Regions from separate parts of the Halobacillus sp. Marseille-Q1614 genome, predicted to be linked through region 2. Evidence: riboswitches for the same ligand, from Rfam matches in the RefSeq annotation. Region 2 holds a riboswitch; each other region holds the start of a gene.

Region 1 (3,796 bases), 140 kb from region 2:
TGGATTTTTAATGTCTGATACATTTAATGAATCCCGAAACATGTTTACTGAGGATGAAGGTCCCAAAGAGAAAGTAGTAGAGAATGGATCAAATTCAAACCGAATTGCCCACCTTACCGTAGATGGAACGATTATCTCAGGCGAGGGGTCCAACCCATTTTCAGGCGAAGGATATAACCACGAGCAGTTCATGAAACAGCTCGAAGCTATTAAAAATGACAGTACCGTAAAAGGAGTTCTGCTCTACGTTAACTCTCCAGGCGGAGGGGTATTTGAAAGCGCAGAAATCCACGACAAGCTTCAGGAAATTAAAGAACAGGATAAGAAATTGTATGTTTCAATGGGCGGCATGGCCGCATCAGGAGGATATTACATATCAGCACCCGCTGATCAAATTTTTGCATCTGAAGAAACTTTCACAGGATCACTAGGTGTCATTATGCAAAGCATTAACTATCAAGAGCTTGCTAATGAATACGGTGTAAAATTCAATACGATTAAGAGCGGCCAATTCAAGGACATCATGAGCCCTACAAAAGAGATGACAGAAGAAGACCGCGAAATCCTTCAAACCCTAGTCGATGAGTCTTACCAAGGGTTCGTCAACGTAATCAGCGAAGGACGGGGAATGTCCGAAGATAAAGTGAGAGAACTGGCAGATGGCCGTATTTATTCAGGACAGCAAGCTGCGGACAACGGCCTGATTGATCAGATCGGGTTTGAAGAAGATGCGTTGAATTCCTTAAAAGAAGAAATCGGCGGTAACCCAGAAATTTTCGAATACACCAACACTGACAGCTTCCTTGGGATTCCGCTTAGTGTGGAAAGTTTTTTACCAAACAATGAAATTAAATGGATAAATGAGATGATCGATAACCGCCAAGGACCACGCATGATGTATATGTACTCAGAGTAAAGGAGGAGATTAAATGGATACCGTAGAGCCGAACCGCAGCCACTTAAACGAGACCGTTACGGAAAACTTAACAGAATTTCACCGCGTCATCTACGCTGGATTCGCTCCTCGCTTCTTTGCTTACATTATTGATTTAATAGTGATTTGGAGTCTGAATTCTATCATCACAAGACCGCTGTTAAGATTAACTAACCTCTCAGATGCAAAACTATGGATAGAATTGTTTAGTGCATCGAATATCGTTCAATCCCTTGTGTTCTTTCTGTATTTTGCATTAATGACCTGGTTCTTCCGGGCCACACTCGGAAAAATGATTCTCGGCTTGTCCGTAGAATCGCTTCAAGGAGATTCATTATCAAAAGGACAAGTGATTTTTAGAGAAGTCATCGGAAGATATATCAGCATGGCGGTCATTGGACTGCCTTACCTTGTCGTCATTTTCACGAAGAAACACCAAGGTATTCACGATATGTTTGCCGATACAGCAGTAATTAAAGAAAAAATGAAAAAGTTAAACCGTGATTTAAAAACTTCATTAAGCTAGACGGATGCAGCTCCTCTTCTTTTAAGAGGAGCTTTTTTTAGCGCGCGCGGCGATTTTAGAATTTCCGGGTGCTTTCACCGGTTTTTCAATTTCTTTTCAACGTTCATAACTGCTTCTACAACGCTCTCCCTCCTCAGCCGTACCACAACCACAGAACAAAGGCTTAAAGCGCCTGGTAGACACGAAACGCATAAGCAAAACGGCCGGAGGAAGGTGGCCTTCCCTTTTAGCAGGGCGGATTGCTTATGACCCGAGTGTCTGGGGGATGGAGCTGGATGTCGCTCTTCTAAACATATCCACAGCTTGGAATTTTTTAATTTCCTAGACAACATAAAAAAGCACCTTTTCCATTTAGAAAAGGTGCTTGCCAAATCGTCAGCTGATTCCACAAGCGAATGAGCTGTGCTTTTGTGAATATTTCTGATGATATTCTTCAGCTTCATAGAAAGTTTCAACCGGAGTAACTTCCGTAACAATCGGTCGCTTAAAAACGCCTTTATTCGTCCACTGTTGAATTTTTTCTTCGGCTATAGCTTTCTCCGCTTCATTCTGATAAAAGATAGCGGAACGATATTGGTGGCCAACATCTCCACCCTGGCGATCTTTTGTTGTAGGATCGTGTGATTCGAAAAATATATTAACCAGGCCTCCGTAAGTGATCACTTGTGGATCATACTCAATTCGGATGGATTCTGCATGCCCGGTAGTTCCTGTTTTTACTTGCTCATAAGTTGGGTGGGGTACATGCCCGCCTGTATATCCAACTCTTGTTTTCGTAATTCCTTCAAAGCGTTCGAAAAATGCTTCAACTCCCCAAAAACATCCTGCTGCAAAAATAGCTGTTGCCATCATCATCTTCCCTTTCTCTAAACGCAACTTCTACCTAAGAGAGCTTGACGGTTTATACAATCAAAAACCCCTTTTCTTATCCGAGATAAAGAAAAGGGGTCGTCATTTCCGTACGATCCTCTCATCTTCTAGAATGGATCAACCATTCTACAGGAATTGGCACCGTTCTCGTCAATCTAATGATTGATTCGATGGTTGCCGGGCATCAAAGGGCCAGTCCCTCCGCCTCTCTGGATAAGAAGTTTCCGTTATTTTTTTAGTTATTCTATATAATACAATTTTTTTTAGTCGAAGTAAAGGCGAAAGCACTATTTTTTAAAAATCAGCTGCTTCCAGACGTATACACCTCTTCAAATGGCTGGACAATGACAAAACCTTCTCCGTTAAATTCCATTTGAATAGATTCACCACTTCCCCGCCCTACAAAAGTTTTCAAGCTGATGTCTGTGCGAAATTCCGGCTTTAAGTGACCGGACCAGGCTACCGTAGCATTAGGGTCTGTAATCACAGGAGATCCGGGCTTAACGAGCAAAGTTAAAGGTTCATAATGTGAAGTGACCGCCACCCTTCCTCTGCCTTCTAAGGTAACATTGAACAGTCCACCTGCCATCATTCCTGCTACTTTTTTCATTAATTTGATATCCCATTGAATACCTGGTTCAAATGCTAATAAGTCGTTGCCGTTTACCGTTATCGCTTCATTATCAAGGTTAAAGATCGTAATCTTTTTTCCCTGATCGGCTAAGTAAAGTCTTCCCTGGCCTGTGGCTTTCATAAGTGAACTGCCTTCACCTGATAAAGCTTTTTTAAACATGCGGCCGACTCCATGTTCTAAGATCCCTTCTCTTTCGAACTTAATGTTTCCATTGTAAGAGATCATGGAACCTGATTTGGCCCATACTTGATCAGAGAGATTTACTTCTAATATACGCGGTGTTTCTAATTCAAAGAACTCATTTTCACTTTCATCCTGCTTTGTCTGCCGAATAAATTCATCAATTGAATAATTGCTCATAATTAACAACTCCCTTCTCCGTCATATATGTATATACGAGACAAGGCGTGCAGTTGTTTCAAATAATGGTTTTATTATCCGAGAAAAACGGCTCCATATAGAAGCGACCCGGCGATTACAAAGGCCGGATGTACCTTTACCTTTTCAAGCAGTACAAAGCTTAATACAATCAGTAGTATAGTATGCAGGGTGCCTGTCGATACATATGATGTCTGAAAAAATTGGTAGGCCATGACACCTAACAGGACGGCGATTGCAGGCCGGATCAGGGAAGTCATCAACTTCACCCGAGGTGATCCCTTATACTTATTGAGCAGGCTTAGTAATGCGATCATTAAAATTAACGAAGGAGCTACGGTAGCAAATACTCCGACAGAAGCTCCGAGAATGCCGGCTTGCTGATAGCCTATATACCCAGCCATTTTAGTCGCAATCGGGCCTGGCAATGCGTTGGCCATAGCAAGCATTTCAC
Region 2 (3,796 bases):
TAAGTTCCGATGAAGCAACAGAGTTTGCCTATTATGTGGAAGACTATCAATCACCAGAATGGGCGAAAGAATCGATTATCTACCAAGTGTTTGTCGATCGTTTCCGTGATGGAGAAGAAAGCAACAACACATCAACAGATCCTTCTCTTCCAGAGGATGAGAGGCTGAAAGGCTGGATGGGCGGCGATCTGCAAGGCGTGATCGAGAAGCTTGATTATATTGAAAGCCTTGGTGTAAATACTCTTTGGGTTTCTCCAATTTATGAGGGTCCTTATTCCCACGGCTATCATGCAACAGATTTCATGAATGTCGATCCGCGTTTTGGCAGCAATGAATTGATGAAAGAGTTAGTTGATAGGGCTCATGAGAGAAATATGAAAGTCGTTTATGACCTTGTGCCGAACCACGTTTCAAACAAGCATGATTTTTTCCAGGATGCTGTTGAAAAAGGAGAAAGCAGTCAATATTATGACTGGTTTACTTTCTTAAAGTGGCCGGATCAATACGAAACTTTTTATGATGTAAAAGAACTTCCGGAATTAAACAACGACAATCCGGAAACGAGAGAATATATGCTTGAGACTGTGGTGCCATTTTGGATGGATGAAATCGGTGTTGATGGTTTCCGTTTAGATTATGCCAAAGGTCCAAGCTACAGCTTCTGGGTCGATTTCCGTCATGCGGTGAAGCAGAATGATCCGGACGCATTCATTTTTGGAGAGGTATGGGACAGCTTAGAAAAAATTACGTCATATACTGGGAAATTAGATGGGGCCATTGATTTTGAAACGCAGACGGCTATTTACGAAGCGATGATCAACGGAGGAAGCATGAACGATTTTGGAGCTTCGTTAGACCGGATTTTCAGCACCTATCATGACGAATTTATTCCGGCAACCTTCTTAGACAGTCATGACGTCCCAAGGTTTATTTACGAAGCTGAGGGAAATACGAATACATTGAAAAATGCGGCTTCCCTGCAATTTACCCTGCCGGGCGCTCCAATCATTTATTACGGAGATGAAGTCGGATTATCTCAAAGCGGTGATCATAACCTTGTGGATGAGTGGAAAGATCGCTACTATCGTGAAATGATGCCCTGGGATCAAGATGAGCAGGATCTTGATGTGAAAGCACACTATCAGAAATTAATTGAAGTGAGAAAAGAAAATAAGGCTCTGACTGAGGGAGAACTAAAGATTGTTCACAGCACAGAGGATCTTCTCATTTATGAAAGAGCGGCAGGCCAGCAGAAAGTGGTGGTTATCGTCAATCAGGGAGATGAGAAGCAAAGCGTCGAACTGCTTGATATTTATAATCAAAGAACACCGAATACCGTTATGTTCGAACCACTTCTTGAAGACAAACCTGTAATTAAAGGGAAAAAAGGAAACTTGGCCATAGAAAGCCCGGCCCAATCTGTAGAAGTTTATAAAGTAAAAGGGAAACTCTATAACTAATCAGGTACCAGGATCCGATGATTTATCATTCGGTACCTGGTACGTTTTTTTATGTATCGGTACCCGGTACTAAATAGCTGTAAGGACAATTTAATACTGATCGGAATTGTAGGATTTTTTTCAAAATGTATTGACAATTGGCTCAATAAAGCATAAGATATGTACCATTAATTGCCTTAAAATTTCATAGCGGCTTTCTTATTGAGAGAGGTGGAGGGACTGGCCCTTTGAAGCCTCGGCAACGGGTCTGGATTTCTTTTTCAGATACTGTGCCAATTCCAGCAGGGATGACCTGAAAAATAAGAAGAAGGAATCATAATGATATTGATTAGCCTCTCTTCTTATTTGGAAGAGGGGCTATTTATTATTTTATGTAAATACCCGACTAAACAACTATGATTACACTGACTTACATAGTGTATAGGGAGTGATTCTAACCTAGGGTTGTATCCTTTTCCATCAGGGGTCTTACGATTTTATAAAATTTGGCGAGGTGGTATTTTTGCAACTTAAAGAAAAGAACAGTCCGTTTGATCAAGTGCAGGCCGAACAGCTCAATCAGCTGCTGCCTACTCTTACAGAAGCCCAAAGGCTGTGGCTGAGCGGTTACTTAGCTGCACCTTTAGCAAATGGTGCAGAAACACAGGTCAGTAATGCCGGAAGCAGCCCAAGTAAAACGAGGGAAATTACAATTTTATATGGTTCTCATACAGGAAACTGTCAGTCGCTGGCTGATGAGTTCTCACAGAAATTAAAGCAGCAGGATTATCAGGTGAACGTCGCTTCTTTAGATGATTTTAAGCCTAAATCTTTAAAGAAAGTAGAGGATTTGCTTGTTCTTACAAGTACCCATGGTGATGGGGATCCGCCGGATAATGCGCTCTCTTTCTATGATTTTCTTCACAGCAAACGGGCACCGAAATTAGAAGGGGTTCGGTATTCGGTACTCTCACTTGGAGACAGCTCTTACGAATTTTTCTGCCAGACAGGTAAAGATTTTGATAAGCGGTTAGAAGAGCTAGGCGGGGAGCGGATTTTCTCCCGCGTAGATTGTGATTTGGATTTTGAAGAGCCGGCTAATGAATGGTTTAATGGGGTCTTAAATGAAATTGCTCAAGGCCAGGAAGAGCAGCAGTCACATGGGGCTGCTCCCGCTTCAGTTGTCAATATGGATAGCCAGCCTTCTTACTCACGAAGCCATCCTTTCCAGGCGGAAGTGTTAGAAAATATTAACCTGAATGGACGTGGGTCGAACAAAGAAACGCGTCATTTAGAAATTGATCTTGAGGGGTCTAATCTTGAATATGAGCCTGGCGACAGCCTGGGAATTTTCCCTGAAAATGACCCTGAATTAGTCAACAAGCTGATTGAACTTATGGGATGGAATCCTGAAGAAAGTGTATCGATTAATAAGCAGGGAGACCTGCGGGCGATCCGTGCCGCATTGTTGTCTACTTTTGAGATTACAAGTCTTACTAAGCCATTATTAGAAAAAGCAGCTGACTTAACAGGCAGTGATCCACTTAAAAAACTGACAGCACCCGAGAACGCTGAAATCCTTAAAGAATACATCTATGGCCGAGACTTGTTCGATTTAGTTCAGGATTATGGTCCATGGGAAGTGAAGCCACAGGACTTTATACAAGTGTTACGCAAAATTCCTGTCCGTCTGTATTCGATTGCAAGCAGCCAGAAAGCTAATCCTGATGAAGTGCATCTTACAATCGGTGCCTTAAGGTATGATGCCCATGGCCGAGAACGCTCCGGCGTCTGCTCTGTGCAGTGTTCAGAACGATCTGAGCCAGGTTCCACCCTGCCGGTATTTGTTCAGCGCAACCAAAACTTCAAGCTGCCTCAAAACCCTGACACTCCAATTATTATGATAGGGGCAGGAACAGGGGTTGCTCCTTACCGTGCTTTCCTGGAAGAAAGGGAGGAGACGGAAGCTTCAGGAGGTTCCTGGCTATTTTTCGGGGAACAGCACTTTGTTACTGATTTTCTATATCAGACTGAATGGCAGAGATGGCTGAAGGAAGGCGTGCTGACTAAAATGGATATCGCATTTTCCAGGGATACTTCAGAAAAAGTATATGTTCAGCATCGTATGCTTGAACAGAGTGAAGCTTTGTATGAATGGCTGCAGGCCGGGGCCCATGTTTATGTATGCGGGGATGAAAAGTATATGGCGAAGGACGTCCAGGACACGCTGCTTGCGATCATTCAGAAAGAGGGAGAATTGAACGAAGAGGAAGCGAACACCTATCTTAATGAGATGCGTAAAGAAAAACGATACCAGCGTGATGTTTATTAATAGAGAGAGGAGCTTTTGAATGACA
Region 3 (3,796 bases), 120 kb from region 2:
CAATTTAATGTTTCAGACTCTACGATTCGAAGGGATCTAAAGGAGTTAGAGGAAACAGATAATATAAAAAGAACTCACGGCGGTGCTATCCTTCTGCAGCCTGTCAGTTTTGAAGCATCGATCGGAGACAGAAAAAAAGATTATATTTCAGAAAAGCAGGCGATTGCTAAAAAAGCCGTAGAGTTTATCAACCCCGGCGATGCCATTCTATTAGATTCAGGAACTACCACATTTGAACTTGTGAAAGAGTTAAAATCCTTCACTAATCTCTCCATCGTTACCAACTCTATCATTATCATGCAGGAGTTAACCGATATTCCGGGATTAGAGGTAATGCTGCTAGGCGGAAATTTACGAAGGGAAACATCAGCATTAGTCGGGCCTTTTGCGGAGCAGTCTCTCAATATGATTCGAATTGATAAAGCCTTTATCGGGACGAACGGGCTGGACCTAAAAGAAGGGATGATTACCACCCCTAACCTTACCGAAGCGCGGATTAAGCGGATGATGATTACGAACTCCAGGCACACTATTTTATTGACCGATCATAGTAAAATTGGCAAAGTGAATTTTGCAAAAGTAGCTGATCTGGCAGAGATAGACTTTTGTATCGTAGACAACCATATACCGGCTGATTTTGAAGAGGACATGAAGCGTTTTGATGTAAATGTACATATGGTTAAAGTTTAAAACGGCTTTAAACACAAAAAAGAGGATCCAAAAAGGATCCTCTTATGTATTAAACCTCTCTGATAACCGATCTGCCTTCGGTTTGCTTCTGGTCGATCCATTGCCACTCTTCATGGAGCTCTATTTTCCCATCATTCGTTATTACCGGCGTGGACTTACATTTCCCTCCTCTTATTTCATTGGAGATGTTAATGTGGTTGTATCGGAACTCTAATGTATCATCTGCATTCACAATTCCAACCAGCTTTCCTTTTACGATGTCTCCGCCCTCGTAATCTGCGTAAAGAATGCGCCCCTCCTGGTAATAGTGAAAATAAGTTTTTGAAGAGACTTCCCCATTCTCCGTATTTTCCACAGAAATGAACGTTCGATTATTATAATCAATCATCCTAAATCATCCTCCTGGCACAAAGTTATCTCCATTTCTTAGCTAGCGATTCAATATGCTCTGGTGTTGTTCGGCAGCACCCGCCAATGATGCGCGCGCCCGTTTCATACCAGGCTTCCGACTGAATATCGAATGGGTCACAAGCTTCTTCCCCATGCCATGTTTTCGTTTCAGGATTATAAGTTTCTCCTGAATTCGGATAAACAATAATTGGCTTCACTGTGTTTCTACGCAGTTCTTTCACAGCTTCTATAGCAGAAGGGACTGGGGCACAATTTACACCAATGGCTACGATCTGGTTATGATCATTAAATGTTTCTGCACATCTCTTTAGATTCGTACCATCACTTATGGCATCTCCATTTCTTAAGGAAAAAGACAGCCAGGCAGATGTACCCGGAAATTCTTCCAGTAAGGAAGCAAGTACTTGCGCTTCCTGAAAAGACGGGATGGTTTCTATAGCTAAAAGATCCGCCCCTGCTTCAATCAAGGCTTCCATACTTGGACGGTGAAAATCTGCTAAACATTTATCAGACACGCCGTAGTTCCCTGCGTATTCAGACCCATCTGCAAGATAGGCTCCATATGGTCCTACAGAGGCAGCAACCAAAGGTTTAGAACGGTCTGTTTTTTCTTCCTCATTCCAAACCTCATCTCTGGCCTGTCTTGCTAGATGAACCGTCTTTTTAATTAAGTCTATTGCTTCCTCTTTTTTAATACCGCGCTTAGCAAACCCAGCAATTGTCGCCTGGTAGCTTGACGTAATAGCTACATCTGCTCCTTTGCGGAAATAATCCGCATGTACCTGGACAATGGCTTCTGGCTTTTCCAGCAAGACTCGTGCTGACCAAAGCGGATCATCCAAATCACATCCGTGCTTTTCTAATTCCGTCGCTAACGCCCCATCAAGAATGACAAGGGAATACTTTTGCAAAATTGAATCAATGGGATTGTGCTTTTGACTGGTTTGGTTCGACATATCTGGTTCCTCTTTTCTTTACGTGCTTTCCTATACAGAACAAAGGCTAAAAGCGCCATGGTAGACACGAAACGCATAAGCAAAACGGCCGGAGGAAGGCGGCCTTCCCTTTTAGCAGGGCGGATTGCTTATGACGCGAGTGTCTGGGTGCTGGATCTGGATGTCGCTCTTTTAAACATATATATCCACTTGCTATACATTAAAAAACGCACTCCAAACGAGTGCGTGTCCGACAAATAAAAGAAGCTCCTATCTATCAGGTAAGATCACCCGCTGGAATTAGCACAGTGTTTAAATAGACCTGTTGCTGAGGTTTCTAAGGGCCAGTCCCTCCACCTCTCTGGATAAGAATTATTTACATTTTTCACAACTCTACCAATTGATTTAAAAATAGTCAAGATAGTAAAAATGTATACCATTTCAATATGAGAACCCCAGAAATCTATTCATCCTCCTAGTCTATTTGTTTCATTTTCCAGCTTCACTAGAGCGGTTACATTTTGTGGAAGCGTTCGCGAAGTGCTGAGGCCACCGGGATTCTCACGCTCTCTCATACTATAGAGACAGAATTGACGCTTTCGGGCTTTTTGTTATAGTTTAGGAGATTATACAGGAATACTGACCAGACCACATGTTGAGAAAAGGAACTATCAGCTTTTTCGAACAGCTGTTTTTCCATTGGCTCTCTCGTGAAAGGGGCTCCTTAAAATGAAAAGCATTCAAAGCCGCTTATTAATCATGCTGCTAATGTTCATCATTCTCCCCTATTTTTTATCTGTTTTTTTAATCTACAGCTACACGAAAAATAGTGTGGAGCAGCATGAACTTGAGAACAGCCGCGAACAAATTCAGGAAAGCTCAGAAGAACTCGAACAATATTTCAATGAGATGATTGATCTTCCTTATATTCTGTATCGCGACCCCGAGCTTTTTCGGATCTTCAATAACGAAATAGATGATTCAGCCTATTTAGAAAAAAGCTTAGAAAATTACTTTCTCATGCGAAAAGAAATCCGGCAGGTCCGGCTATATCTCGATAAGGGTAAAGAATCGTTAGCTGTTTATAATGGAATGGTCAGCGCACGGAAATCAAAGCCTGACTTTTTAGAGCAAAATACGATAAACGAACTTTATGATACAAACGTTAAATACCCCCTGGAACCGCCTCATCCGATTGAAAATTATAATGAGGCCGCGATTGTCCCCCAATCGGACAACTCTACGGTGATGACCTTTCACCATAAAATAGTAGACGTGCTGTCTAATGAATTTCTCGGCATCCTTACGACAGACATCGATTTAGATGTCTATGCTCAAATATGCCAAAACCTCCTGCAGGAAGACGAAGAAACCGTGATGCTTGTTAATGAAAATGCCAATGTAATTTACGCAAACGACCAAGAGCTTATCGGCAAGCCAGTAACATCTGACATAAAACAGAAGATGAACACCTCAGGAGGAAAAAGTGAAGATATAATTCTATCCAAAACCTTAACAGGACCGCTTCAAAACTGGAAATTAGTGAAAATCACACCAAGTGAAGTCTTATTCCAGGAGGTCAGAAAAACCGCCTACACAAGCATTTTGGTGGGGATAGGAGTCGGGCTGTTAGGGGTACTGATGATTAGTATGATTACTTACAAAATTACTCACCCAATCAAGCAGCTCACCCAAAAAGTTCGTTCGATCGAAGGCGGAGATACACATGCTCCATTTGATGACAGCCGAACGGATGAAAT
Region 4 (3,796 bases), 1.8 Mb from region 2:
GGACATTTTCCAGTACGGCGCCAAAACGAATGGCGTTATAGATCTGAGGTTCTTTTTCCTCAGAAAGGTTGATACATTTCGCGTAACATCCGCCTTCAATGTTCGAAACGCCATAGTTGGACCATGCGTGTTCATCATCACCGATCAACCTTCTGTTAGGATCGGCAGAAAGAGTCGTTTTTCCTGTTCCTGATAAACCGAAGAATAATCCTACATCCCCTTCACTTCCGACATTGGCCGAACAGTGCATAGGAAGGACGTTCTTCTGCGGCAGGAGAAAGTTCATAACTGAGAAGATAGATTTTTTAATTTCTCCAGCATATTCGGTTCCCCCGATGAGGACGATCCGATGTTTAAAGGAAATCAAAATAAACGCTTCTGAATTCGTTCCATCCGTTTCGGGATTTGCTTTAAAGGTTGGAGCTGAAATAACAGAGAATTCCGCTTCATGTTCGTTGAGATCTTCGCTGTCCGGGCGGATAAACATTTGATGAGCAAACAGGTTATGCCAGGCGAACTCATTGATGACTTGGATAGGAAGTCTGTATCGTTCATCAGCACCGGCAAACCCTTTAAAGACGAACACTTCGTCTTTTCCTTTTAAATAGTCCAAAACCTTGTGGTATAAATTAACGAACACATCTTCATCAATCGGGCGATTGGTTTTCCCCCAATTCACATAATGAGAAGAATCGTCATCTTTTACGATAAACTTATCGTTAGGGGAACGACCCGTATAAGCACCCGTCGTAGCCTGAATTGCACCACTATTTGTCAGCGTTCCTTCTTTGCGAGATAGTATTTTTTCAACTAATAGAGGAACGGATAAATGGTGATGGACATTTGGTTGGGTTAGTAATTGGTTAAGCTCAGACATTTGATTAATCGTACTCATATGTGTCTACCCGCCTTTACTGTAAATATTTTAAATGGAGCCAATGGTCAACTTTGAAATAAAGTATAACACATTAGAATTAATAATCCATACTAATTTAAAAAATGCTTATTTTTTATTTTATTCATTACTGGGATATAATGTTATTGAGGGGATGTGAAATGATGAGCAAAGTGAAAATATTATTTGATGAAGATTGTTATCTGTGCCAGCAGACGAAAAGTATCCTTCAGCCGCTCGATTGGTTTCGGAAAATGGAGTGGCAGCCTCTTCAACAGTTTGCGGAAGAATATAAGATTTCTGCAAGCAGTGTAAGAACCCTTAAGAAAGAAATTCACGTCATCACCCATAAAAATGAAGTGAAGCGGGGATTTGCGGCATTACAGTACTTATTACTGCGAATGCCGACGCTGTTTACTCTCGGCCTCCTCATTAATATTCCTGGTGTTTCACTTATCGGCCATCCTCTCTATAAAGGGATCGCAAGAAACCGCTACAATATCTTCAAGAAACAGTGTATTAATGGGTCGTGCTCCATTTCATAAACCTGGAATATTAATTGACATGTATGCTCTATTTCGATACTATTAGTCCGAACGGATACTCTCTTATCCAGAGCTGGTGGAGGGACAGGCCCTATGAAACCCGGCAACCCGTCATTCACTTGGCATGGTGCTAACCTGAAGCAAAGTCATACGTGGCTTTGGACGATAAGAGCGAAAGGAAACAGCACCTTTCCTCGAGTGTAGGAAGGGTTTTTTCTTTTTAAAAGCACATATCGATACCCACAAAATTCTGTTTGTTAAGAATTTTTACGTTTATAAACTTCTAAAAGATACGGGTAAAGAGTTCCGTCGAATCTTTGTACTTAACAGAAGGAGGAGTTTACAGAATGCCTGCCAACCGCCGGTTATTCACATCAGAATCTGTCACAGAGGGTCACCCGGACAAAATCTGTGATCAGATTTCAGATTCAATATTAGATGAAATATTAAAAAACGATCCCAATGCACGGGTAGCTTGTGAAACTACCGTCACTACAGGGCTTGTTCTAGTATCAGGAGAAATCAGCACAAGTACTTATGTGGACATTCCAGCCATCGTCCGCCAGACGATTAAAGACATCGGCTACACGAGAGCCAAATATGGTTTCGATGCAGATACCTGTGCTGTATTAACGGCTATTGATGAGCAATCCCCTGATATTGCAGGAGGAGTTGACGTCTCATTAGAATCCAGGGAAGGCAAGATGAGCGATAAAGAACTCGAAGCCATCGGAGCCGGAGACCAAGGGTTAATGTTCGGTTTTGCCAATAATGAAACTGAAGAATTAATGCCTCTTCCAATTTCCCTCGCTCACAAGCTGGCCAAGCGCCTCTCAGATGTTCGCAATGATGGAACTCTGGATTACCTGCGTCCGGATGGAAAAACTCAGGTAACTATAGAATATGACGAAAATGACAAGCCCATTCGTGTAGATACAATTGTAATATCTACTCAGCACGCTGAAGAGGTCACACTGGAACAAATCCAGAAAGATCTTCATGAGCAAGTGATTGTTCCGGTTGTACCGTCTCAACTCATTGATGATAAGACGAAATACTTTATTAATCCAACAGGCCGTTTCGTAATTGGAGGTCCTCAAGGGGATGCAGGCTTAACCGGACGTAAGATCATTGTAGACACTTATGGAGGCTATGCCCGTCACGGCGGAGGCGCATTCAGCGGTAAGGACGCGACGAAAGTTGACCGTTCAGCTGCTTATGCGGCTCGTTATGTTGCTAAGAATATCGTAGCTGCCGGATTAGCTGATTCATGTGAAGTTCAGCTTGCCTATGCTATTGGAGTGGCACAGCCTGTTTCCATTTCTATTAATACAAATGGAACAGGTCAAGTAGAAGAAGAGAAGCTGGTAGAAGTTGTACGTGAACTGTTCGATCTTCGTCCAGCCGGCATTATTAAAATGCTTGATCTTCGCCGTCCGATCTACCGCCAAACTGCTGCTTACGGCCATTTCGGACGTACAGATGTAGAGTTCCCTTGGGAAAGAACAGATAAAGCGGAGCAGTTAAAAGATCGCTTAGGCCTTAACTAGAGTCCGCGAAAAGAAGAAAAGCCGTTACCCGAATAAAGGGTAACGGCTTTTTATTTAGCTCTGAAGTTTTTTATAAGCTTGTCCTTTTTCTACATAAGATTTCCTGATTCGGTCCAGCTCTTTGTAATCTTCTGCTGTTAACTCTCTTACAACTTTGGCGGGCCGGCCTAACGCAAGGGTGCGCGGAGGGATCTTTTTACCAGGAGGTACAAGGCTTCCCGCTCCGATAAACGCCTGTTCTCCAATTTCAGCTCCGTCTAGTATTAAAGAACCCATTCCAATAAGCGCATTCTTTTTTATATGGGCGGAATGCAGGGTCACCTGATGGCCGACCGTTACTCCATCTTCAATAATCAGCGGGCGGTTCGGGCTCTGGTGCAGCATGCTTAAATCCTGTATGTTCACCTGGCGTCCGATTCTTACAGGGGCCACGTCTCCCCGAATGACGGTTTTAAACCATATGCTTGATTCTTCATCAATACTTACTTCTCCCGTAATGACAGCATCCTCTGCAACAAATACAGAAGAATCAATTTGCGGGAATTTTCCATTATATTCGCAAATCATCGATATCCCCCTTATAATAATAGGTAGTTTTAGTATAGCAAATGGCAGGGGGAACGATTAAATGTTGCGTCCAAAAGCAACGGTTATTATTGTTCATGGCGCTTTTGAACATTCAAAGCGCTACTCTCATGTGATCGAAAGACTGGAGCAGGACGGTTATCGTGTGATTACTGGCGATCTGCCGGGTCAGGGCGAGTCAGAAGGGAAAAGAGGACACATCAAGTCTTTTGATGATTATC

Evidence for each region. A riboswitch is a leader RNA that binds a small molecule or an ion and turns the genes downstream of it on or off. The one in region 2 is predicted to bind S-adenosylmethionine.
Region 1: it holds a riboswitch for S-adenosylmethionine, as region 2 does, so the genes downstream of both, msrA (peptide-methionine (S)-S-oxide reductase MsrA) here and HUS26_RS12455 (assimilatory sulfite reductase (NADPH) flavoprotein subunit) in region 2, are expected to answer to the same signal.
Region 3: it holds a riboswitch for S-adenosylmethionine, as region 2 does, so the genes downstream of both, mmuM (homocysteine S-methyltransferase) here and HUS26_RS12455 (assimilatory sulfite reductase (NADPH) flavoprotein subunit) in region 2, are expected to answer to the same signal.
Region 4: it holds a riboswitch for S-adenosylmethionine, as region 2 does, so the genes downstream of both, metK (methionine adenosyltransferase) here and HUS26_RS12455 (assimilatory sulfite reductase (NADPH) flavoprotein subunit) in region 2, are expected to answer to the same signal.

Annotation. Positions count from the first base shown of each region.
Region 1 covers NZ_CADDWH010000001.1:2,331,014-2,334,809, forward strand. The annotation lists gene sppA (signal peptide peptidase SppA) at 1-916, shown strand, start outside; gene HUS26_RS11820 (RDD family protein) at 930-1,460, shown strand; gene msrA (peptide-methionine (S)-S-oxide reductase MsrA) at 1,836-2,309, opposite strand; SAM riboswitch class I at 2,428-2,550, opposite strand; gene HUS26_RS11830 (AIM24 family protein) at 2,632-3,324, opposite strand; gene HUS26_RS11835 (chromate transporter) at 3,399-3,796, opposite strand, start outside.
Region 2 covers NZ_CADDWH010000001.1:2,472,728-2,476,523, reverse strand. The annotation lists gene HUS26_RS12460 (glycoside hydrolase family 13 protein) at 1-1,460, shown strand, start outside; SAM riboswitch class I at 1,656-1,766, shown strand; gene HUS26_RS12455 (assimilatory sulfite reductase (NADPH) flavoprotein subunit) at 1,963-3,771, shown strand; gene cysI (assimilatory sulfite reductase (NADPH) hemoprotein subunit) at 3,791-3,796, shown strand, end outside.
Region 3 covers NZ_CADDWH010000001.1:2,596,476-2,600,271, forward strand. The annotation lists gene HUS26_RS13005 (DeoR/GlpR family DNA-binding transcription regulator) at 1-690, shown strand, start outside; gene HUS26_RS13010 (n-acetylglutamate synthase) at 740-1,078, opposite strand; gene mmuM (homocysteine S-methyltransferase) at 1,104-2,057, opposite strand; SAM riboswitch class I at 2,304-2,408, opposite strand; gene HUS26_RS13020 (sensor histidine kinase) at 2,766-3,796, shown strand, end outside.
Region 4 covers NZ_CADDWH010000001.1:653,719-657,514, forward strand. The annotation lists gene pckA (phosphoenolpyruvate carboxykinase (ATP)) at 1-895, opposite strand, end outside; gene HUS26_RS03210 (thiol-disulfide oxidoreductase DCC family protein) at 1,060-1,440, shown strand; SAM riboswitch class I at 1,501-1,612, shown strand; gene metK (methionine adenosyltransferase) at 1,788-2,990, shown strand; gene HUS26_RS03220 (gamma carbonic anhydrase family protein) at 3,045-3,557, opposite strand; gene HUS26_RS03225 (alpha/beta hydrolase) at 3,619-3,796, shown strand, end outside.